3 regions of the Brevibacillus sp. AF8 genome follow, and region 2 is predicted to be linked to each of the others. Evidence: riboswitches for the same ligand, from Rfam matches in the RefSeq annotation. Region 2 holds a riboswitch; each other region holds the start of a gene.
The links. Region 2 has a riboswitch for cyclic di-GMP ahead of yfmT (benzaldehyde dehydrogenase). Riboswitches for the same ligand answer to the same signal wherever they lie in the genome.
Positions count from the first base shown of each region.

Region 1: it holds a riboswitch for cyclic di-GMP, as region 2 does, so the genes downstream of both, KB186_RS20760 (methyl-accepting chemotaxis protein) here and yfmT (benzaldehyde dehydrogenase) in region 2, are expected to answer to the same signal.
Region 3: it holds a riboswitch for cyclic di-GMP, as region 2 does, so the genes downstream of both, ggt (gamma-glutamyltransferase) here and yfmT (benzaldehyde dehydrogenase) in region 2, are expected to answer to the same signal.

Region 1 is NZ_JAGQDN010000018.1:32,299-40,602, reverse strand. Features, by position in the region: gene KB186_RS20785 (TRAP transporter substrate-binding protein) at 1-135, shown strand, start outside; gene KB186_RS20780 (TRAP transporter small permease) at 200-667, shown strand; gene KB186_RS20775 (TRAP transporter large permease) at 675-1,949, shown strand; gene KB186_RS20770 (FAD-binding oxidoreductase) at 1,966-3,330, shown strand; gene KB186_RS20765 (formate--tetrahydrofolate ligase) at 3,478-5,106, shown strand; cyclic di-GMP riboswitch class I at 5,242-5,342, shown strand; gene KB186_RS20760 (methyl-accepting chemotaxis protein) at 5,415-7,388, shown strand; gene KB186_RS20755 (transporter substrate-binding domain-containing protein) at 7,505-8,304, shown strand, end outside.
Region 2 is NZ_JAGQDN010000023.1:24,116-32,419, reverse strand. Features, by position in the region: gene KB186_RS23670 (RsmF rRNA methyltransferase first C-terminal domain-containing protein) at 1-362, opposite strand, end outside; gene KB186_RS23665 (hypothetical protein) at 448-1,203, shown strand; gene KB186_RS23660 (methyl-accepting chemotaxis protein) at 1,228-2,163, shown strand; cyclic di-GMP riboswitch class I at 2,339-2,424, shown strand; gene yfmT (benzaldehyde dehydrogenase) at 2,510-3,967, shown strand; gene KB186_RS23650 (methyl-accepting chemotaxis protein) at 3,998-4,879, shown strand; gene KB186_RS23645 (M14 family metallopeptidase) at 4,942-6,615, opposite strand; gene KB186_RS23640 (hypothetical protein) at 6,749-8,167, shown strand.
Region 3 is NZ_JAGQDN010000010.1:47,703-56,006, forward strand. Features, by position in the region: gene KB186_RS14795 (ABC transporter substrate-binding protein) at 1-940, shown strand, start outside; gene KB186_RS14800 (glycerophosphodiester phosphodiesterase) at 971-1,690, shown strand; gene KB186_RS14805 (methyl-accepting chemotaxis protein) at 1,754-3,742, opposite strand; gene ggt (gamma-glutamyltransferase) at 3,823-5,541, opposite strand; cyclic di-GMP riboswitch class I at 5,724-5,812, opposite strand; gene KB186_RS14815 (SET domain-containing protein) at 6,066-6,683, shown strand; gene KB186_RS14820 (glutamine--tRNA ligase/YqeY domain fusion protein) at 6,763-8,304, shown strand, end outside.

The sequences.
Region 1 (8,304 bases), on a different contig from region 2:
ATTAAAGGAAAAGGTGTAGTCATTACCGAGGATGTGGATAAGCAAGCTTTCCGCGATGCAATGAAGCCTGTCTATGACAAGTTTTCCGGGCAGTTCGGCAAAGAGCTGGTGGATCAAATTGTAAATACAAAATAAACGGCAGAAGGGAGACGAGCCACTCTGGCTTTTCTCCCCTTTTTCCTGCGAAAGGAGATTGTGTGTGGGCAACCTTGTTTTCAAAATAAACAGCATCCTTCGTTTTTTCATTATTGCCCTGCTGGCTATTATGGTGATCGCTGTCTTTCTGCAGGTGCTTTTCCGTTTTTTGCTCGACCAGCCCTTGGCCTGGACGGAGGAATTGGCTCGGTATTTGCTGATTTGGATCACGTTTCTGGGATCAGCGTACGCGATGTCGATCAAAGCACACATCGGTACGGAATACATTCAAAAGTACTTGTCGCCTCGGATGAACAAGGTGGTGCTGGTTATTGCCGCTTTGTGTAGTCTGGTCTTCTTTCTTGTCACGGTTCAGCAAGGCTACTTGTTATCTGCGAGAAGCATGACACAAACCTCACCCACTCTGCTCGTTCCCATGGGCTATGTATACATGGTGATTCCGATCAGCGGTGCCTTACTCATCATGAACGTGATCCATGTGACATGGAAAGACATTACCGGGAAGGAGTGACCAGATTGTGGGTACGATTTTGTTTGTAACACTGTTGGTGCTCCTGATCCTGAATGTACCAATTGGGGTGGCACTGGGGTTATCTGTCGTTGTGGTGTTTATGCTGGAGGGGAACATTCCTCTTCTGGTTGTCATTCAAAAAATGTTCAACGGGACAGATTCCTTCCCATTGATGGCGATTCCGTTCTTTCTCTTGGCAGGAAAGCTGATGGAAACAGGCGGAATCTCGGCAAGGCTGATCCGTTTTGCGAATACGATTGTCGGGAACCTGCCTGGAGGATTGGCAATCGTGGCGGTGATGGGGTGTACTTTTTTTGCAGCGATATCGGGTTCTTCTGCCGCAACAACGGCAGCCGTAGGGGGAATTTTGATCCCGCACATGGTCAAAAAAGGGTATAATATCCGGTTTTCTGCGGCCTTGCATGCAACAGGGGGAACAATCGGTGTCATGATTCCTCCGAGCGTGCCGATGGTTTTATACGGGGTAGCAGCGAGTGCCTCGATTAGCGACTTATTTATTGCAGGGATCGGGCCAGGTATTCTCGTAGCGATCTCACTAATTCTGTACTCGTATTGGATCAGTAAGAAAAATGGCTGGGGTGGCGGAGAGAAGCATACACCCAAAGAGATATGGGAGGCATTCAAGGACGCCATTTTGGCGATTCTCATGCCGATTATTATTCTTGGTGGTATATACGGAGCCATTTTTACTCCGACAGAAGCGGCAGTGGTAGCCGTGATATACGGTCTGGTTGTCGGGCTTTTCGTCTACCGGGAGATCAAGTGGAGGGACTTGGGGGAAATATTCGCGGGCTCTGCCAGCATGACAGCGGTCATCATGCTTATTATCGCGACCGCCAATGCGTTTGGCTATCTGATGACGAGGGAAAACATCCCGCAGGAAATTGCGCAATTCATGCTGGGGATTACCGACAGCACGATCATTACGTTGCTCATAATTAACATCTTGCTGCTCATTTTGGGGACGTTTATGGAAACGGCGGTTACGATCATTCTCCTGACCCCGATCCTTTTGCCGATCACGAATTCTTTGGGCATTGATCCGGTGCTATTTGGGGTGATCATGGTCGTCAACTCCGCCATCGGTATGCTGACGCCGCCGGTTGGGATCAATTTGTTGGTAGCAGGAAATATTGCGAAACTCCAGAATACGGAGATTGAGCGAGCGGTGATCCCGTTTTTGGTCATCATGATCGTCGATTTGATGCTCATCACCTATATTCCTGAAATTAGCTTATTCCTTGTTAACTTGAGCAAGTAACGGAGGGGGAACCAACGTGGATTACAAGCAAGCGTTAGTGGGATTACTGGGGGAAGAACGAGTATCGACCAACCCCACTGTACTGGAGCACCACAGCCATGATGAATCGTATCATACCCCGCATCTTCCGGATGTAGTCGTGTTTCCGCAGACGGCCGAGGAAGTCAGTCAAATCATGAAGCTGGCCAATGAAAAGCGCATTGCGGTAACGCCGTTTGGCATGGGGAGCAGTCTGGAAGGCCACGCGATTCCATATGCGGGCGGAATCAGCATGGATTTTTCCTTGATGAACCAAGTGCGGGAGGTGCGACCGAAGGATTTTCTCGTGAGAGTCCAGCCCGGTGTCACGCGCACTCAGCTCAATAAAGAATTGAAAAAGCACGGATTGTTTTTCTCCGTCGATCCTGGCGCAGACGCGACTTTGGGTGGGATGGCTGCCACAAACGCCAGTGGAACAACCTCTGTTCGCTATGGTGTGATGCGTGATCAGGTGCGCGATCTGGAAGTGGTGACGGCGGACGGACGTATCATCCGTACAGGGAGCATGACAGCCAAATCCTCCTCAGGCTACCATCTTACGGGGCTGTTTGTCGGGTCGGAGGGAACGCTTGGTGTATTCACAGAGCTGACCTTGCGTGTTTACGGCATCCCTGAGGCGACAACGGCAGCGCGTGCCAGCTTCCCTTCTGTTCAGGATGCTGTCGATACCGTCGTAGATATTCTCGGTGCGGGTATTCAAGTGGCGCGAATCGAGTTGGTTGATGAACGTTCCATCCAACAAGTGAATCTGTACAAGGAAACGAGCTACCCGGAAGCACCGACGCTGTTTATCGAGTTCCATGGCAGTGAACAAGGGCTCGCGTATGATATCGACTTTGCGAAGAGCATCGCCGATGGACATGGCTGCACGCAGTTTCTTTTTGAAACAGATTCGAAGGCGCGGACGCAGCTCTGGGACGCTCGTCATAACCTGGCGTATGCCTTCCTGCACAAATCCCCCGGGAAAAAGCTGATGGTAACAGATGTTTGCTTGCCGATTTCCGAGCTGGCAGGAGCTGTTGTGGACGCCCGGCAAGCCATTGATCGCGCTGGGCTGGATGGAGCGATTGCAGGGCATGTCGGGGATGGGAACTATCACGCTATCCTGATGATCGACCTGAATGACCCCGAAGAAGTGGCGCGTGCCGAGGAAGTAAATGCCCATCTGGTGGAGTACGCATTGAGTCGGGGAGGAACCTGCACAGGCGAACATGGTGTGGGTGTGGGGAAAATCAAATACCAGCGCAAGGAACACGGAGAAGCACTCGACGTCATGCAAGCCATGAAGCAAGTGCTGGACCCAAACGGTATTTTGAATCCGGGGAAAATTTTCGGGAAATAACAGAGGGCCTGCATTCTGAACGTTTGTCGGAATGTGGGCTTTTTCTTTTGCGTAATGTGTCGAAGAGGAGAGGAGAAAGGATGATTATGCAGAATGTAGAAGATTGGTAACTGGTGCATTACATTCTGGTGTGGCAGGGAGGCAAAAATGAAGTCTATTGTTGAAATTGCCAAGATTGCAGGTATCGAAGAACAGTATTTGGAGCTATACGGAAAATATAAAGCCAAATTATCAGATGAGCTATGGGAGCAAGTGAAGGATCGCCCTGATGGCAAACTGATTCTTGTTACAGCGATGAACCCTAACCCGGCGGGAGCAGGTAAGACACTCACGACGATTGGTTTGTCACAAGCATTAAATTATCTCGGGAAGAAAACAATGGCAGCGCTTCGCGAGCCGTCCTTGGGTCCTTGCATGGGGATCAAAGGAGGCGCAACCGGAAGCGGCCAAGCACAAATTCTCCCGGCTGACGAAATTAACCTGCATTTTACAGGGGACATTCATGCGATTACAGCTGCACATAACTTGTTGGCAGCGATGATCGACAATCATATTTTCCACGGCAATCCGCGTGGGCTCAATCCAAAGAAAATCGTCTGGAAACGAGCCATGGACATGAACGACCGTGCACTGCGTAACATCGTGGTTGGTCTGGGTGACGGCAACGGGATGACGCGTGAAGATGGCTTCATGATTACAACCGCTTCGGAAATCATGGCGATCTTATGCCTGAGTGAGAATCTGGCGGACTTGCGCGAGCGATTGAACCAGATCATTATTGGCTACGATTTCGATGATCAGCCTGTACGGGCAGAGGAAATCAACGCGGTCGATGCGATGTGTGTTCTCTTGAAGGAAGCCATCAAGCCCAATCTCGTACAGACAATCGAAGGAACTCCGGTCATCATTCACGGAGGACCTTTTGCCAATATCGCGCATGGGTGCAGCAGCGTGATCGGAACCAAGATGGCTTTGAAGCTGGCAGATTACGTCGTAACAGAGGCTGGCTTTGGTGCCGACCTGGGGGCCGAAAAGTTTTTTGACATCAAGTGCAGAAAAGCAGGTCTGACTCCATCGGCTGCTGTCGTGGTCATTACAGTTCGCTCGTTGAAATACAACGGCGGGGTAAAAGTACCTGATCTGGCAGAGGAGAACTTGTCTGCTCTGGAGAAAGGCTTCGAAAACGTCAAGCGCCATCTGGAAAACCTGCAAAAGTTCGGTGTGCCAGCAGTGGTGGCGATCAATCATTTTGCGACAGATACCCAGGCAGAGGTGGATGCAGTCATTGCGCTGTGCCAAGCGGCCGGAGCCGAAGCGGCGCTGTCCAAAGTATGGGCAGAAGGCGGAGCAGGTGGTGTCGAGCTTGCTGAAAAAGTGACTCGTGCAGCAGAGCGGCCTTCATCCTTCCGATTCTTGTATGAAGATAACCTCAGCATAAAAGACAAGATTGAGACAGTCGTAAAAGAAGTATACGGTGGATCAGGGGTTGTCTTTTCGCCGCTGGCATTAAAAACGATCCAAAAGGTAGAAGAAATGGGCATGTCCCATCTGCCTGTGTGCATGGCGAAAACACCTTACTCCTTTACGGACCGCGCTGATCTGTTGGGAGCACCTGTTGACTTCACGATCCAAGTGAGTGAAGTGCGCATATCAGCAGGAGCTGGTTTTATTGTGGCACTGACCGGTAGCTTGGTTACCATGCCAGGCCTCCCGAAAAAGCCGGCTGCTGAATCGTTATATGTAGACGAGGATGGCCAAGTGATCGGATTAAGCTAGTCAAAAAGTTTGACAAAAAGCTGACAACTGTAAAAGGTTGTCAGCTTTTTTTGTATTTTTGAGGTTTATTATCGGAAAGTTATGGGAAAAGAAAGGTGAGATTGAAAAATGTGAACTTAATTGAAAAACAACAAGGAATGACAAAGGCAAACTTGCTGAAAGGCAGGGACGCAAAGCCACGGGTCTAAGGTCGAGAGTCAAGTGACTTTCGCAGCTAGGACAGCCGGGTTGCCATACCGTAGTCATGATGGGCTGTCGGTGGGCAGTCTTTTTTTTGTTGAAAAAAGAGAAGGGAGAAGGGATTCGGTATGAAAAATAGTTTGAAGAATAAGCTAATTATCGTTTTGTGCCTGCTGTTGTTGATAAGTTTGGGTACGGTTTGCGGTGCAAGCTATTGGAGTGCTTCCAATCTTTTGGCAGACAGTCTGGACAAAGAAGCTGAGTTGTCAGCTAACAATCTCTCGATTCGTATCGATGGTTTCTTTAAAGAAAAAATTGAAATTGTAAGAGCAGTGGGAGGGTTGATGTCGGCTGATCAAAATGCCGAGTATGACCTGAAACTCATTCAAGAGGCCCAAAAGAAAAACCCCGAGTTTGAGACGTTCTTCTTTTCGCATGATTTAAGCGGAAAGAATGTGATCAATTTCAAGGGTGAAGTGACTGATATCTCGGATCGTCCGCACATTAAGGAAGCCAGCAAAGGGGAAGGAAAGGTTGTTGTCTCAGAGCCAGTTGTTTCGAAGCGCACAGGGAATAACATCGTGACCCTTGTCGTTCCATTGATGAAGGACAATCGTCAATACGGTTATATCGGTTCTACGATTCCTATCAATGAGATCCAAAAAAAGGTGTCCGAAGAGAAATTTGGTCAATCAGGCTACGCCTTTTTAGTAAGCAAAACAGGAACATTTATTTATCATCCGAACAGCGAGTTCATTCTGAAGGAATCGATTCTCAATATGGGTATTCTTGAACTTCAGACTGGCTTTGAAGACATCAAGCAAGGGAAGCATGGAATTGCCCAATATAATTACGAGAATACAGAGCGATTTGCTTCGTATGCTCCTACCAATTTGAACTGGGGTATATACATCACTGCACCTGTAGCAGAGCTGCATGCCCCTGTCGATCAACTGTCAGTTCGATTGATGGTTATTTCCCTCATCGTATTGGCAATTGGGGTTGTCCTCGTTTATTTCTTGGCTGTACGCATGGTGAAACCAATTGAGCGTCTGAATCACGCCGTAAATGTAGTGGCGCAGGGCAACTTGAAAGAGACCGTAACGGTTGACGGAAAAGACGAGATTGCGGTTCTGTCCCGTGACTTTAACCAGACGGTATCGCACTTGAAAAATTTGATTGAAGACGTATCACTGTCGTCTGATCAAGTACAGCGTTTTAGTCAGGAAGTATCTGAAGGTATTAAGCAGGCGACAGAAAACATCAACCAAATCGGCTTGTCTATCGCACAGATTTCTGAGGGAGCAGAGGCGCAGGCAGCCAGCTCGCAGGAAGTCGCATTGTCGATGACTGACATGGCAGCAGGCATAGTGAAAATCGCGGAGACGTCTGCACATGTTTCTGAGGCTGCCCAGATAGCAACAGAGCAGGCAGAACAAGGAACTGCTGTGGTAGAGCAGGCAGTTCTCCAGATGGGAAGCATTGGCGAGGGAACATCGAAGGCGACAGTAGCCATTGAACAGCTCAACAATCGCTCCAAAGAAATCGAAGGCATTCTTGATACGATCAGTCAATTGACCTCACAAATTAATTTGCTTGCCTTGAACGCTTCGATTGAGGCGGCACGTGCAGGCGAGCATGGACGTGGATTTGCTGTAGTTGCCGGTGAAGTAAAAAAACTGGCGAACCAATCCGAGGAATCCGCATCCAAAATCGCGATGCTGATCGGGGAAATCCAACAGGATACTCGTCACGCAGTAGAGGTCATGACAGCGGGCAACCAAAACGCACAGCAAGGTATCCAATTGGTCGAAGAGGTTCGCGAAATCTTTGGGCATATTTTGGAATCTTCCCGGAACGTTGCTGCGCACATTTTGGAAGTATCCGCCGCATCTGAACAAATGTCAGCAGGCTCCCAACAGGTGAGTGCTTCTGTAGATGAAATGCATAACATTGCAAAACATGCTTCACTCGACGCGCAAACAGTGGCAAAGGCAACCGAAGAGCAGCTTCAAGCCATCCAGGAAATTGGCCAGTCTGTCGAGCATTTGAATGCAGTGGCAGAAGAATTACAACAAGGAATCGGCAGGTTTACTGTATAAGAAGCAGCTCTACAGGTTGTAAGTCCTCTTCTTTGAAAGGGGGGATGCCATTAGGGGATGATGGAGTTTGTTTCTACTAACTAAATTCATTACCGTTTAACAGGAGGAGAACCCAGATGAAAAAATTCACAAAAACAATCTTGGCGAGCACACTCGCTGCAACTATGCTCATGACATCAGGAACAGGTGCTTTTGCCGCAACAGCGGTTAAGCCTGTCCAAACCGTAGCTGCTGAAGCTGCTAAAAAACCGCAAGCGAAAAAGTTTGAGTCTCGTTTGGACGAAATCATTGCGAGAGGCTATATCCTCGTAGGTACTCCAGGTGACTACAAACCGTTTACATATTTGAATCCGAAAACAAACCAATTCGAAGGTTACGATATCGATGCGATGAAAGAATTCGCAAAAAGCCTGGGAGTAGAGGCGCGTTTTGTTCAAACATCCTGGCCGACACTGATGGACGATCTGTTGGCAAATAAATTCGATATTGCTGTCGGAGGCGTTACCCGCAACACAGACCGCCAGAAAAAAGCACACATGAGCGATCCTTATATTATGTTCGGTAAAGCTCCGCTCATCCGTGCAGAAGACAAGGACAAGTACAAGAGTGTAGCAGACATCAATAAACCAGAGGTGCGCATTGGTGTGAATCCAGGAGGCACCAACGAAAAATTCGTTCGTGAGCACCTGACAAAAGCAACTGTGACTGTTGAACAAAACAACCTCGACATTCCTGGTCTGGTAGCAAGCGGTAAGTACGATGTGATGATCACAGATACGCTGGAAGCGCTTGTATATTCCAAAGCAGACTCCCGCCTGTATGCCGCTCTGACTGACAACCCATTCACCAAGAGTGAAAAAGCGTACATGATTCACCGCGGAGACACAATCTTCGCTAACTACTTGGATCTTTGGAT
Region 2 (8,304 bases):
AGCTGCGTCGATTTCCCTCCTGGCGCTGCACATAGGTCAAGGATGCGCTCACCAGGTTGGGCACCGAGTGTTTCGGCAGCGGACATCGCGCTTGGCTCCTGTAAATAGTACATGCCGGCGGAGTGAAAAGGATGCTTGCCGGGACGAGCTGGCTCTTTGTAGTGAAATCCGTTTTCGCACCAAGGGACTGCTTCCAGAGCAAACGGCGAGATTTTCAAAAAAACGTCACGCCCTACCTTCAACGGATTGACCCGTAAGCCGTGTGTTACAGGCTGATCATAGGAGGAAACGAATGCCTCGAAATCGTGCCCGAGCAAGGTTTGCATGCGCTCGGTAAATGGTGTCGGTAAATTTTTTGTCATAACAGCCTCCGATGTCAGATTTTGGCCCCATGTGAAAGGAAAAGATAGAATCATGGCGAATCATAGAGAATGAGGTGAGAGCATTATGGAAGGATCCCGTGTAAAACGCTACCGCTCCCGGCGGAGGAATGACTCGGAAGTAAGCCGGTTTTGGATCATGGGGTTGCTGTTCTCACTGCTGGTGCTCGCTTTTGAATTCTTTATCGAAATACCCGCCGACGCAGATTGGCTGATCGATATGGAGATGGCTTTGTTTTCTGCCAGCTTTACATTGCTTGCCTTTTATCTGCTCGGACTTACCTTTGCCTTTTCACGCCACCAAAAGGCAGGGAAGATCAATCACCAAATCATCATCTATGTATGGTTGGGTGCGATCTTGTTTCACTTGTTCCTGCTCATCAGCAATTTGTCCAATCAGCATGTGTACAAGGCAGGGATCATTCTATTTTTAGGACCATTGTTTTTAACTGTCTACCATTTTATCACGTACTTGGCAGCTTTGCGCGAGGAGCGTGAGGAGCAGGAGGCAGCTACGACAGCTACGCTTGAGCGTACGGCCTACCAGATGATTCTGGAGGGTGGGCGTGTATACAGCGAGCTAAGTCGCCTGAAAACGGAATATCCAGAAGTGGAGCAAATGCTTCGTGCCAACGATTTTCACGATAAACTGGAGCGCTATGCTTTGGAAATGCAGCAGTATTTGCAGGCGAAGCATTTTGAGCGTAAAGACGTGGAGCTCTTGGAGGGTCACTATTATTTCTTGGAAAACTTGCTGAGCTTGGCGAAACAACATCCGGGAATAATCGAGTCCCGCGTATATAGCCGCCGAGGTGACAATTGATGGGTACAGAGGAGAGGGAAGCGGATGTTTTGGAAAAAAGACAAAGGCCTGGCAGAAAAAGAGACAGCAGCGACGACAGCCACAACCACAATGACAGGACAGCAAGACGCTTGGAAACATGAGCTTCGCGATCTTTACGAACAGATGGGTGCGATCCTCAGTTCAAACCAGGCGATAAACGCCGAATCCGATCAAATGGTGCGACTGGTGACAAGGATGAAGCGTGTCGTAGATAATATCCAGGCCATTAACGAGCGGGATGATGAATCTGCGAGCCAGTTGTCGGTTCGAGGAGAGCGCCTGACAGACATCTGTAAACAATCGGTAGCGTGTGCAGATGAAGGCAAGAAGGCGATGACGGACGTTGTGCAGGTCATGAGCCTGCTCGACAAAGAATCGGTCCATACGTCCAAGTCCATGAGCCGCTTGGAAGAGAGCTCTTCGGAAATTACGAGCATCGTCAAGGTGATCAGCGACATTGCGAATCAGACCAACCTTCTCGCCCTGAATGCAGCGATAGAAGCGGCACGTGCAGGTGAACAAGGCCGAGGCTTCGCCGTCGTAGCGGATGAGGTACGGAAGCTGGCCGAGATGACAGCGAACTCGACCAAGACGATTGCAGAATTGATTGGCAAGATTCAGGAAGAAACAAAAGAAGCATTGTCTAACAGTGAAAAAAGCAGCAGTGCAATCAAAAATGGACTTTCTATCAGCAAGGATGCTGCACAGAAGACAGATCAGATCGTGAACGCTTTCCAGGTACTGAACGTCGAAGTGTCGGGTGTGATGGAAATCATCGCGCATCAAAAGCGATTTGCTGATGATGTGTCCCAGCAGGTAAGTGATGCAAAGGGTTTGCTGGACGAGCTGAATGAAGGCTTGACCAAGCACATAAGGGACGCCAACGCGACGGAGCAAATGCTCGCGACGAGCGTAAAGAATGTCAAATCGTTATTGTGAGCATAAGGAAGAAGAACCAGGAGTCCGTATCCAAGCGATGCGGGCTTTTTGATATTTGTTACTTCCTTTCACGAAATATTTACATGTTTTCGTTTGACTATTAGGAATAGAGTACTATAATCAAAGTATCATTCTCCATATCTTTCCTTTTTTCGACAACATCATATCGGCATTCGCTATGAATGGGCAAACCCATTGAAAAGTGGGGACGCAAAGCCACGGGCCTAATGTACACGTTACGATGGCAGCCGGGTTGCCAACGAGCAGTGTATTTTACTGTTTTAGTTTTAGGGCTCCTTTCATGCGAAAGGGGCCAATTACCTTTACAAAAGGGAGAGGTTGTAGCATGTCAATCCTGCAAACATTGGACAAGCAGTACATCAATGGGGAGTGGCGCGACGGGCTGGGCGCGAAGACATTGCAAGATATCAACCCTTACAATGGGGAAGTCATCGCAGAATTCAAAATGGCAAATCTGGAGGATATCGACGCGGCTTACAAGGCGGCAGCCCACGCGAAAAAAGAGTGGGACGAAGTGAATGCTTATACCAAATCCCGAATGTTGGAGCGTGCTGTTCACTATATCGAAGAGCATGAAGAAGAAATCATTCATATCATCATTCGTGAATTGGGCGGAACCCGATTGAAGGCGTTTTTTGAGATCGGGCTTGTGAAGGATATTATTCGCGAGGCGGCTACCTTCCCAGTGCGGATGGAAGGAAAAATTCTGCCTTCTCCCGTAGACGGAAAAGAAAACCGCTTGTATCGGATTCCCGCAGGAGTTGTCGGCGTCATCAGTCCGTTCAACTTCCCCTTCTATCTGTCGATGAAGTCTGTGGCTCCAGCTCTTGGCGCGGGCAACGGTGTCGTCCTCAAACCGCATGAGCACACGCCAATCACGGGTGGGACTCTCATCGCGAAAATTTTTGAAGAAGTAGGTCTGCCCAAAGGCTTGGTTAACGTCGTAGTGACGGATATCGCTGAAATTGGCGATGGTTTTGTCTCCCACCCGATTCCGCGCATCCTTTCGTTTACAGGGTCTAGCCAAGTTGGGAGCCATATCGCGCAGGTGGCAGCGAAGCATTTCAAAAAGGCGATTTTGGAGCTGGGCGGCAATAGTGCGCTGATCGTTTTGGAGGATGCGGATCTCCAGTATGCCGTCAATGCAGCAGTATTCAGCCGTTTTACCCACCAAGGTCAGATTTGCATGTCAGCTAACCGGGTTCTGGTTCACCAAGATGTATACGATAAATTCCTCGATTTGTACGTGGAAAAAGTATCTGGACTCAAGGTAGGCGACCCGAATGATCCTGACACGGTAATCGGTCCACTCATCAATCAACGGCAAGTCGCCAATCTGATGGCAACGATCGATGAGGCGATACGCGAAGGAGCCGTTCCTGCACTGAAAGGGGAAGTAAAAGGAAACGTGGTCGAGCCGATTGTTTTGACAGGAGTGACCACAGACATGTCGATTGCATCCAAAGAGCTGTTTGGTCCGGCTGTTTGCATCATGTCGTTTGCTTCCGAGGAAGAAGCGATTCGCATGGCGAACGAGACACCATTTGGGTTGTCCGGGGCAATTCACACCGGCGATCTGGAGAGAGGTGCCGAGATGGCCAAGCGCATTGAGACCGGCATGATTCACATCAACGATGGAACGATCAATGACGAGCCAATCGTGGCGTTCGGCGGTGAAAAGCACTCCGGGTTGGGACGATTGAATGGTCAATGGAGCTTAGAAGAGTTTACTACGCTGAAATGGATTTCGGTTCAGCACAAGAAGCGTCAATTTCCGTACTAATGCCAGCAAAATATAGAGGTGAAGAGGGTCATGAACGGATACGAAGAATGGAACGAAACAGAAGCTTCCGAAAAGGGGAAAAACGCAGAACTGCTTGAGGCTTTCATCAAGGTTGCCCCCTATTTAAATGATTTGCTCTCCGATGACATTACCATTGGGGTCTACGACACGGAAAAGCTATTGTGCAATGTACCTGCCCAAACATTTGCACTGCAAGTCAAGCCTGGTGATCCACTCCAGGAAGGAGATGTGATCACCAACGCGATTCGAAAAAACACCAAGCAGGCGATGATGGTCCCCAAGGAATTGTTTGGTTTCCCTCTCGTCGCACGGGCGATTCCCCTGCATGATCACACGGGAAAAGTCATTGGCGGTGTCGGCATTGGTTCGAGTATGGAGCGAGCCAATGAGCTGTATGAAATCGCTGCAAATCTCTCGAGTGTCGTCGAGCAGGTGAGTGCCACCACACACGAGATGGCCGTGCAGATCGGGAATTTGAACGAGCAAATGAAGGCGATCTCAGAGCAAGCCAATGATGTCAGCCAAAGTACGACCGAGATCGAGCAAATTACACTCGCTGTGAAAAAAATCGCTGATCAAAGTAACATTTTGGGACTAAATGCGAGCATTGAGGCTGCGCGAGTAGGAGATGCAGGGCGTGGGTTCGCTGTCGTTGCGAATGAGGTTCGCAATATGGCGACTGATTCCAGGGCGAATGCAGACAAAATCAAGCAAACCACGGATTCCATCCGGGATTTGATAACCCTTCTGCAAAACTCGATTGAACTGATCAATCAAACCATGGAGAGTCAGGCAGCCGCTACAGAGGAAATTTCCGCGACGATGGTCGAAGTGAGCGGCAATACGCAAAAGCTGGCAGGGCTTGCCCAAGAAGTGTTTGAAATAAAGTAAGCCCATACATGTAACAAAATTCCCCTCTCAGGAGTCTAACTTTAGAGAGGGGAATTTTTCCTTTAATTCTTTTGTGTGGTGGGTAGCGGTTGCTCCAGCATATAGCGATACACCGGGACTTCATCGCCCTTTTCAACGGGCAAGAAGTTAAACGTGACGTAGCTGTCCACTGATTCCGGTTCCAGGGCTAACGCAATGAAGTTCGCGTTTGGCTGGGCCATGCTGAACACGTAACTACCCGCAGGAAAGGTTTTCGTTGTTTCTGTTACATTTGCAGTCACTTGGTTGGTGAAATGCCCATTCTCGTAAATCGTATTCACCTTGTTTTCCAAAATGGTGTAGCTTTCTACCGCTATGGTCGTTTCTTTTGATAGCTTGCTTACCGAAACACCGAGCAATTCCAGCTTGGTCGCGACGTCATGGTAGCCAGGAGGCATGAGGTAGGCAGTGGGGCGCTCGCGTTCGAGTATGGGATAGGCATCCGTGGAGCTTACCCAGTCGATGGGGGTAGAGACTTTTTTTGCGGTGGCTAGATCGACCACTTCGAGAGACTGATCTGGTACGCGCTTATTCTCACTCAGGATGACGAGTTTGTCGTTGTCGTTTGCCTTTTTGCCTTTTTCCGTGATTTCTTCGCGTGCTTGCATCACGGCGGACTTGATTGCTTTGGCGTTGACCGCTGTTGATTGAATGACAGCAGCGTGAGTCATGGCCTGGCTGAATACACGGCGCTCAAAATCGGCGCGTCCAATGCCAATGCCGCGTGTCTCCACCAAAAACGTCAATGTGTTTTTCAATCCAAGAGCATTGCGTCCGATTCTTGTCTCTGTGCTGCCTTCTGTTGCGGTCACTTTTCCGTCCTTGCCTTTTGCCAGCGTATAGTAAGCGTGATGAGAAAGCTGCTCCTTGTCGAGTGCTTTTTGAACGTCAGCCAAGAGCAGGTTGTCTGACATTTTTCGCAGGTTTGCGGGGATATTCAAGTTTTTCGCAGAGGAGATCAGAACATCGTAGGAAGAGATCGCGCCTTTTTCTCCAACATCGCGAAGCTGGTTGGAAGAGACGCCGTATTCGTGGGCGTCAAGCACCACATCAGGTTGATAGGCATTAATGGCTTGGTGAACCGCTTGCACTTCTGGATATTCTACCTTCATGTAGTCGCGGTTGGCATCCAGCTCTGTCGCGATGTAGCGTTTGAACTGGTAGGAGCCATCTGGATTGATGCGGGGAACAATCGCAATGTTTACTTTATCCAAGAGATCGGCGCCAAGTTTTCCTTCTGCCAGCCATTTGGCGATCAAAAGAGCAGATTCACCGGATGCGGGTTCATTTCCATGGATTTGTGCCTGTAGCCAGATGAGTGGCTTCTCTTTGTTTTGTTTGAGCTTGCCGTGGTCTTTGCTGAATAACAGCAGGGGGATATCGCGACCTTCCAGGGATGTACCGATGGATAGCAGCTGGATTTCCTTGTTGCCTGCAGCCAATTTGCTTATGTAAGCCATCATTTCTTCCTGGGACGTAAAAGCTTCTTTTCCTTCTTGGAAGCCGGGTGTCCCAAACTGGATAGTTGGCTTGGGAAACAAGCTCTCAATCTGTGCAGGCTGTACATAGGTTGGCCCTATTCCGTAATAAGGAATGTGGGTTTGTGGTTCAGCTTGGTTGGCATGGATGATTGAGGGGCTGGTGAACAGAGATATTACGAGTGCTGTAGAAACAACGTAGCGTACTTTCTTGTCCATAAATTCCCTCCTGAGAAATAGAAGTAGACACCTATGGTTAATTTATCAGATTATTATAAAAATAATAATCACTACGAAATATTCATTTTAAAGTAGGACTTTCGGTTCTCCTTTAATAGAATAGGGGGATGACATGGTCAGAAAAATCAGCAGAATGCTCCTTTTGATGACGGCCATCGCCGTAAGTAGTTTCTTTCCGAGCGATATTTCTGCAAACGAATGGAAAAAACCAACAGAAACAGAGACTGTTGACCACCTGAATGGCGCGATTCACCAAAAACAAGAATTTCGATTCTCCGATGGTGTCACGTATTGGGCCCATAAAATGACAGGTCAGCGCAATATGATGCCCTACATTTTCACCATTCCGATTCAGGGCAACAGTCAGAACATGATGTTCCGCTATCGGGCCTATGATGAATCGAAGAAACCGTATTGGAAGGTTGTCACGCTTGATCAAGTCCAGACCCTTCCGCTCTCCTCAGGTTTTGTAGAGACGGAGGGCAGGTATATTTGGTTAGGTAAGCCCATTACCTACGTGGATAAAGGCAGAGCCACGATTGAAGAAAAGCCGGCATTGGCGTTGCCAGTCGAAGTCAAACAGACGGCTAATGGTGTCGAGCTCGTGATCAAGCTGCCGATGAAAGCAGGGCTTATCAGTGAAATGTGGGCGCTCGATTCGAGAGATCCGCTCGTTCCTTGGGGAGAACAATCGATTGACAGCGTCTGGATTAACTTGGACGTGACGGAAAAGGCAAAATGGCTGTACGATGGGTATTACTATCAAAGCCCTTCCACGTATGAGCCGACTTCGGAGTCCTCCTTTTGGCGGATTCCTGAAAATTATGTCCTTCGCTCCTTTTTATATACAGGTGGAAGCAAGGCTGCCCGGGATATGGGCTATGTGATGCTGAGGGCGAGCTTGAAACAGCAGGAGCCTGAGGGGTACTGGAAGACGCAGCCGCGCTCCTTGTGGCTAAGTGGCGATTACGGGATACCAGAGGGCTTTTACGATACGAGATTCAACACAGGAGCGGCAGATCTGATGCTGCGGGGCTGTGATCAGTACCAAGAAAAGGACTTTTGCCAATCAGCGAAAAAATATGCTTCTTACTTTCACAATCATGCAGCCATGAACCGTTTTGTCATCGCTGGTGTACAGCAAGGCTGGCTGGTTTCTGACTACGCGACAGCAACGAATCCGATGATTCAGACACATGTTTCTTTGAACCATCAGTTGGCGGAAATCAATTTTCTCTACAAAAGCTACCTGCAATTCGGGGACCGGACTGACAAAGATTTAGCGGATATGATGCTTTATGGTGTCGTAAACCTCGGATCGCAGTGGATTCTCGGAAATGGCGATTTGCATTACGCTTATTTTCCCGATGGAACATTCGGCAGACCGGACTATCCGTTCTTGACCTACAATGACTTGGTCGAAACGCAGCGTTTGTACCGTCAACTGCACGGAATGGATGAGATGACGCTTGCGATGCTAATTGACAGTAAATGGATGTGGATGCAGTTGAATAATGTTTCGTATCGGTAAGTAACAAATCTAAATGATAATGAATGTGACCCTCAATAAGATCAAGTTAAAGTGATTTTATTGAGGGTTTTTTGTTTTTGTATACTTTTTACATTTCGTTGACAATAAAATCCTAAAAATGTGTAATGATGGTGGGG
Region 3 (8,304 bases), on a different contig from region 2:
TTTGACGCCCTACTCCCAAGGGGATGAGAAGAAGTACATTCCAGGTCTCATGAAAAACTCTTATTGGAATGACAAACTGTACGCAGTACCATTTAACCGCTCCACTCCATTGCTGTACATCAACCGCGATATGCTAAAAGAAGCAGGACTTGATTCAAACGGTCCGAAAACATGGGATGAGCTGGTCAGCTTCTCGCAAAAGCTGAGCAAAAAAGAAGGAGACAAAATTACCCGGTACGGCTTCTCAACACCTGTTGATATCTGGTTCTACGAAGCGCTTGTTTTCCAAGGCGGGGGCAACATCCTGAGCGAGAACGGCAAGGAGCTGACGATCAACAACGAAGCAGGAAAAGCACCACTTGAGCTCTGGTCCAAAATGGTGAAGGAAGGCATCATGAAAAACCCTCCAGGAGAGAACTACAATGCGTGGGATGTAGCGGAGCAAGACTTCCTGAATCAAAAAGTGGGCATGATTTTTACCTCGACAGGTTCCTTGACGGAATTGAAGAAAAATGCCAAATTTGACATGGGTGCAGCTTTCTTGCCAGCCAATAAAACGTTTGGTACGCCAACGGGTGGTGCGAATCTCGTGATGCTGGCGAAGTCGACCGATGCAGAGAAAAAAGCAGCGTGGGAGTTCATGAAGTGGATGACCGATACTGAGCAGACAGTTCCGTGGTCCATCGCTTCCGGTTATATGCCTGTTACGACAGAAGCTATCGATTCGGCTGAAATGAAGGCATTCTATGAAAAAGAGCCAAACTTCAAGGTCGCGGTAGATCAGTTGCAATACGGCTATCCTCGTCCGATGGCTCCAGGCTACAAGGAATTGCAGGATGTGATTCAAAAAGAACTGCAGCGTGCGATGCTTGGCCAAGCGACTGTAGATGAAGCGATGCAGGCGGCGACGGAAAAAGGCAGCAAGCTTTTGAAAAAATAACAGAAACGAAATGATAGAGGAGCTGGCGAAATGAACATTTGTATGGCACATCGCGGGTGGTCAGGCAAAGCCCCGGAGAATACAATGACAGCGATTCGACTGGCTTTGGCAGAGCCAGCTATCAAAGCAATGGAAATTGATGTTCAACTGACGCGTGACGGTGTTCCGGTGCTGATTCATGACTTTACGCTGGAACGCACGACCAATGGCCGCGGTCTGGTCATGGACCATTCTTTGGCAGAACTGCGTGAGCTGGATGCAGGGAGCTGGTTTGGCGACAAGTTTGCGGGAGAGCGAATCCCTACACTAGAGGAAGTGCTGATCGCCGTAAAAGGTCGCTGCATGTTAAATATCGAGTTGAAAGCAACAAGTGACATGTACCCGGGTATCGCGGAAAAGGTACTCGCGCTTGTAGAAAAGCATGGAATGAAGCAAGAGGTGTGCCTGACTTCATTTGACCACGATTTGATTCGTCACGTTCGCATGCTCGATCAAGAAGTGCAGACAGGCCTGATTGTATATGGTCGCCCTGTACTCATGCTGGAACAGATGGAGGCGGCAGGTGCTACGATCCTCTCCATGGGTTATCCGTTCCTGAATAGAGAGCTAGCAGTAGCTGCTATTGAAAAAGGTTTCAAAGTCATCGCGTGGACGCTGGATGATCCGAAGCATATCCGCGAAGTTATTTCGTGGCATCCTCAGGTTCAAATTTGCACGAACCATCCTGACCGGATGTGGGAGTTTGTATAAGCACAAGCAGGAAAAAGCCGCCGAGCGACATACAAGGCGGCTTTCCTTTTTTTCTTGTTTGGACTATATCTTGAATTTGCTTACATGAGATTGCAGTTCTTCGGCTATTCTTGCCAAAGAAGTAGCTGATGAACTGACTTCTTCCATAGCTGCCAGCTGTTCTTCTGTGGCGGCCGACACGCTTTGTGTTCCGTCAGCAGAATTCTCCGCTACTTCTTCAATGACAGTGACCAATTCTACCACCTGTTTGGTGCCAAAAGACATTTGCTCGGAATAAGCTTTTACTTCTTGAATTTGGCTTGCCACCTGCGTGACAGCATCCTGGATCTGTTCGAAGGACTTGCCTGCATTGTTAACGACCGTAAGTCCGGTAGCGACCTCTTTGGTGCCCTGTTCCATCGAAAGGACAGCCTGGTTTGATTCGAGCTGAATCGTCGTAATCAACAGTTTGATCTGTTGCGCGGATTGTGCGGACTGCTCAGCCAATTTGCGCACTTCGTCTGCCACAACGGCGAATCCCCGTCCCTGTTCACCAGCTCTCGCCGCTTCAATCGCTGCGTTTAGCGCTAACAGATTTGTTTGTTCAGCTATGGCGGTGATGACTTGTACGATTTGTCCGATTTCCTGTGAGCTGTTTCCTAATCGTTTGACGATATCGGCAATGTTGCCGACCGTGTTCTCAATCGATTGCATTTGGCTGATAACGACCTGAAGGGCCTGATTGCCTTCCACTGCAATTTGGGAAGCCCCCAAAGCTGATTCGGCAGCTTGCTGTGCATTCGTGGCAACTTGCTGAGCCCCTGTCGATACGCCTTGAATTGCGGTGACACTTTCCTCTACACTCTTCACTTGTTTTTCCGCACCGTAAGCTACTTCCTGAATCGTTATGGCGATTTGCTCGGTAGCCTTGCTCGTATGGTCGGCGTTGACCGACAATTCTTCTGCGGAAGAAGCCAGATCTGAAGCTGTATCATTTACTTGTTGAATAATCGTTCGCAGGTTGAGCACCATTGTGTTTACTGATTGGGATAGCTGTCCAACCTCATCCTTGGTTCGAATTTGCAGGGGTTGTACAGTCAATTCACCCTCGGAAATGCGGTTAGCCACGGAGGCAACTGCCGCAATAGGGCGTGAGATTTGTCGGGAAACAGCGTATGCGATTGCGGTCACGACAGCGACAACAACGATGACAATGATCCTAACCATGGTAGTAACGGATGAAACCGCAGACGTTATGGACTCGACAGGGATATGCAGATACAATCCAAAGTTGGTCTTGGGAATGGGGGAGTAGGTGACAACGTATTCCTTGCCGTTGTCCGAGTAGCTGTATGAGCCCTTTTCCGTTTTTCCTGATTTAAGGATTTCCATTAATGGTTGCGGCAGAGCGGATTCCTCAAGGGGTTTTCCGATCAGATCCTGGGTAGGATGGTACTGAATTTGATCCTTGTTATCAACGAGAATCGGATAACCATCGTTGCCTACTTTCAAATCTTTGAGAAAGGTAGCTGTGAAGTCATCTACATTGACGAGCCCGGTCAAGACACCGAGCTTCTCATTGTTTTTCGTTTTTACAGGGGAAGCGACGATGATAGAGCGATTGCCGGTTGTCTTTGCAACAAGAACATCGGAGAAGCTGGGCTTGTCCTGCATACCGTCTTTGAAGAATTGACGCTCGCCAAGATTGATTCCAACGCTTTTGGGGAACGTATCAGCCGTTACTTTTCCATCGCTTGCGATAAACGTATTCCCGTCATACAGTTTCATTTCCTCGGTAAACTTGCGGATGAATTCGTTTTTTGCCGCGGAATCATCGGATTGAATATCCGAGGTGCGGGCTAAAATTTGAATTTCTGTCATACGCCGGTCCAGATATTGATCCATAGCTATGGCTGTACTGGAAGTAAGGTCAACATAGGATGATTTTTGTTTATCAATCAAAATGGATGAAAAGCTGTTCGTGATAAACAAAGAAACGGCAGTAAGTGGAATGACAGCCACGATGAGAAACCAAAGGATCATTTTGTTCCTGAGCTTGTTGAACAAAAACATAGGTTTTTCCACTCCTAATCCGTGAATGCAAAATAGAAACAGGTAGACTGCTGAGATTTACTCAGCAGTCTGACAAAATATTAATAGCCCATTGCAGCGCCTTCACCGCGAGGGTCAGCACCGCCAAATTTTACATTGGTTTGCGGGTCAATCAGGATTGCGCCGGACTGTCCCATCGCGTCGGTATAAGCTGCTTCCAGCTTTTCGACTGGATGCCCACGTTTAATGAGCTCGTCCAGGACTTCTTGAGGGATGCGGCTTTCCACCTTGAGATTGTTGGAAGCAGATCCCCAGTTGCGTCCATGCAGCCATCTTGGCGCTTCAATTGCGTCTTGCACGCTGAAACCAAAGTCGACAATACGTGTGACGAGAGCGGCTTGCGTTTGCGGCTGTCCTTCTCCCCCTTGTGTTCCGTAAAGGAGATAAGGCTTGTCCCCTTTGAAGAGCATCGCTGGGTTAATTGTGTGGAAGGTGCGTTTGCCTGGTTCCAAGTGATTGATGTGTTTGGAATCCAAAGAGAAATAACTTCCGCGGTTTTGCAAAAGGACACCCGTATCTTTCGCTACGATGCCGGAACCCCAGTCAAAATAGTGACTCTGAATGATGGACACGGCATTTCCATCTTTGTCGACGATCCCGAACCAGGTTGTATCGCCTTTTGGATCAAGCGGTTCTACGGATTTGGCTGCTTGCTTCATATCAATACGCGCAGCTAAATCTTTCCCGTGCTGCTTGGACAACAGCTCATCTACAGGGATATCCGCAAAGGCTGGGTCAGTCAGCCATTTGTCGCGGTCAGCAAAAGCCTGTTTGGTAGCTTCCACAATCGTGTGATAGTAATCGGGTGTTCCTTCACCCATGCTCTTGAGGTCAAAGTTATTCAAAACATTAAGAATGGAGAGTGATGCCATGCCTTGGGAGTTAGGCGGAACGTTGTATGCTTTGTATCCGCGGTAGTCTACCGTAATAGGATCTGCCCAAGTGGAGGTATGCTTTTCAAAATCTTTCAACGTGAGCAATCCGCCGTTGGCTTGCATGTCTGCTACGATTTTTTTAGCAACTTCTCCTTTATAAAAACCGTCAGCGCCTTTTTTTGCAATGATTCGCAAAGTATTGGCAAGGTCCTTTTGTTTGAGAATTTCGCCTGCTGCATAAGGATCGCCGTTGGGCTTCAGGAATGTTTTACGGAATCCATCAAAACGTTGAAGATTCTTCAAGTCATTGTCAGTTGGATCTGTCGCGTATTTTGTCCAATACACTTGGTTGGGGGAGACTGGATATCCGTTCTCAGCGTATCCAATGGCAGGCTCCAGCAGTCTGTTCCATTGAAGCTTGCTGTTGCCCATTTTTTTATGGGCGTAGTTGTACGCCTCCCACCAGCCGGAGACAACTCCAGGGACAGTGTTTGCCGATTCATAACCGCGGGACGGGATTTTTTCGTAGCCTTTGCCTTTGTAATAGTCGATGGTTGCCTTTTCGCCTGCACGACCACTGCCGTTCAGTGCCTTCAGCTCTTTTGTTTTGGCATTGTAGATGAGCCAGAAGTTATCTCCGCCAATGGTTGTGTAATGAGGGTAGACAACAGCTAAGGTGGAAGCGGCTGTAATAGCGGCATCTACTGCATTTCCACCGTCTTCCAATGTCTTCAGGGCCGCAGCCGTAGCCAGATAGTGAGGAGTCGTCACCATTGCGTTCGGTGACATCGATGTTGGACGGTTAGCAGCTTGTGCCCCAGAGAATGTTGATAGCCCGATGACAGCAGTCAGCGCGACGGTCGAGAGTTTCTTCAAGAATGACATTCCTATGAAACCTCCTTCATGATGAATAGATTAACGATTTCATTAAACCGGCTATCCGCTGTTGCCTCACCTCCTTTAAAAGTTAAAAATACACAAACATACAAAAATAGACAAAAATAGACATTGTACGCGCAAAAAAAGACCAATGATATAGGATCATTGGTCTCGTCCTACATCAATACTTCGGTAGCTGGCAAGCGTGTCCGCTGTTGCGGAGGTAGCCCCTGTAGCTTTGCGTCGCCGGATTTCCCCGGGTATGCCGTTTCGATATCAATGGGTGAAACATAAAATGACATGACACAAATAGTGATTCGATCGTTGTGGGAAAATGTTCCTAAAAGTCCGTTTGCCAATAATATAGACTATTTACCATTTGTGGTAAATAAGAAAAAATATTTTAATCCAGAAAAATAGTCAGGAATGCTATAGGAAAGGTTGTTTTTCGCATACATTCACACACCTCCTGGGGCAGAACTGCTTATGATGATAAAAAGGCACATTCGCCAAGGAGTGAAACAAAGACCATGATGCATCCCGATACAGAATTGCGCTATATCAACGATGAGATCGGGTACGGTGTGTTTGCGACAAGGTTTATCCCAAAAGGAACGATTGTATGGGCACAGGATGATTTGGATCAGGTATTGGACCCTGCATTTGTGGAAAGACTTGACTCATTACGAAAACAGGACGTACAAAAATATTCGTTTAAGAACCAGTTCGGAAAGTACATTCTTTGCTGGGATAAGGCAAGGTACGTGAACCACAGCTTTCATGCGAATTGTGTGCCGACCATGTATGATATAGAATTGGCAGCACGGGATATTTTACCGGGCGAAGAGCTGACCGATGATTACGGAACGTTAAATTTGGATGAACCTTTTGATTGTTTGCCCGAGTCTGACACGGAACGCTCCCGCGTAATGCCTGATGATTTGCTTCGGTATTACCCGCAGTGGGATCGGATTGCAGCGGAAGCATTCCAACGTTTCAATCATGTTGAACAGCCTTTGCAACATCTGATTTCCCCGAAGCATCTCGAAACGATTCGTGGAATCACAGAGCAGCGCTTAGCCATTGATTCTGTCGTTCACCTGTATTGCAGGTCACAATGGCAAACGAGGCAGCAATGGGAGACGTGAGCGGGTCGGTCAACGACCCGATTTTGTTGAACTCTGGGTAGAGAATCAGTATTATGGAATGTAAAGGTGAAGTGAAAGGTTGATTTCATTGGAAAACAAGGTAGCGGCATCCAATTTTATCCGCAATATCATGATTGATGACTTGCAAGAGGGCAAAGTAAAGGAAATCATTACCCGCTTTCCCCCAGAACCGAACGGGTATCTCCATATTGGACATGCAAAAGCGATCTGCCTCAACTTTGAGTTGGCTCGAGAATTCTCCGGCAAGGCCAACCTGCGTTTTGACGATACGAACCCGGTGAAGGAAGACATCGAATACGTAGAGGCCATCAAAAGGGACGTTCAATGGCTTGGCTTCGAATGGGACGGGTTGTTTTTTGCATCTGATTACTTTGAAGAGATGTACAACCGTGCGGTGCTGTTGATTAAAAAAGGTCTGGCTTACGTAGACGATCTTTCTCCAGAAGATATGCGGAAAATGCGCGGAACATGGACAGAGCCAGGCACAGATAGTCCGTTCCGCAGCCGGTCAGTGGAGGAAAACCTGGATCTGTTTGCACGTATGCGCCAAGGGGAATTCAAGGACGGAGAAAAGGTGCTGCGTGCGAAAATCGACATGGCTTCTCAAAACTTCAACATGCGTGATCCGGTTCTGTATCGGATCTCCCATGCAACGCATCACAACACAGGCGACAAATGGTGCATCTACCCGATGTACGACTTCGCTCATCCGTTGGAGGATGCCATTGAGGGCGTGACACATTCTCTGTGCTCACTGGAATTCGAAGATCATCGCCCGTTGTACGATTGGGTAGTCCGCGAGTGCGAAATGGAGAATGTGCCTCACCAGTACGAATTTGCTCGCTTGAACCTGACGAACACCGTTATGAGTAAACGCAAGCTGAAACAGCTTGTCGATGAGAATGTAGTAGACGGCTGGGATGACCCGCGCATGCCAACCATCGCAGGCTTCCGTCGTCGCGGCTATACACCGGAAGCAATTCGTACATTCGCCCGTGAAGTAGGGGTAGCGCGCGCGAACAGCACCGTTGACGAGAAAATGCTGGAGTACTTCATCCGCGAGGATTTGAAACTGAAGGCACCACGTACGATGGCTGTATTGAATCCATTGAAGGTCGTCATCACGAACTATCCGGAAGGACAAGTCGAGATGCTCGAAGCGGAGATCAATCCAGAGAACCCAGAGATGGGCAATCGTCAAATTCCGTTCTCCCGCGAAATCTACATTGAGCAGGACGATTTCATGGAAAACCCGCCGAGCAAGTATTTCCGCCTGTTCCCGGGAAATGAAGTGCGTCTGAAGCACGCGTACTTTATTAAATGCAATGACGTCGTGAAGGATGCAGACGGCAACGTGATCGAGATCCATTGCACCTATGACCCTGAGACGAAGAGCGGCAGTGGTTTTACTGGTCGCAAGGTAAAAGGGACGATCCACTGGGTGGATGCGACCAATGCGGTTCCTGCTGAATTCCGTTTGTACGAGCCATTGATTATGGATGATGAAGATGCAGAGGGTACATTCCTCGACAACGTTAACCCGAATTCATTGGAAGTGCTGCAAGGCTATGTGGAGCCAAATATGAAAGAAACCAAGCCA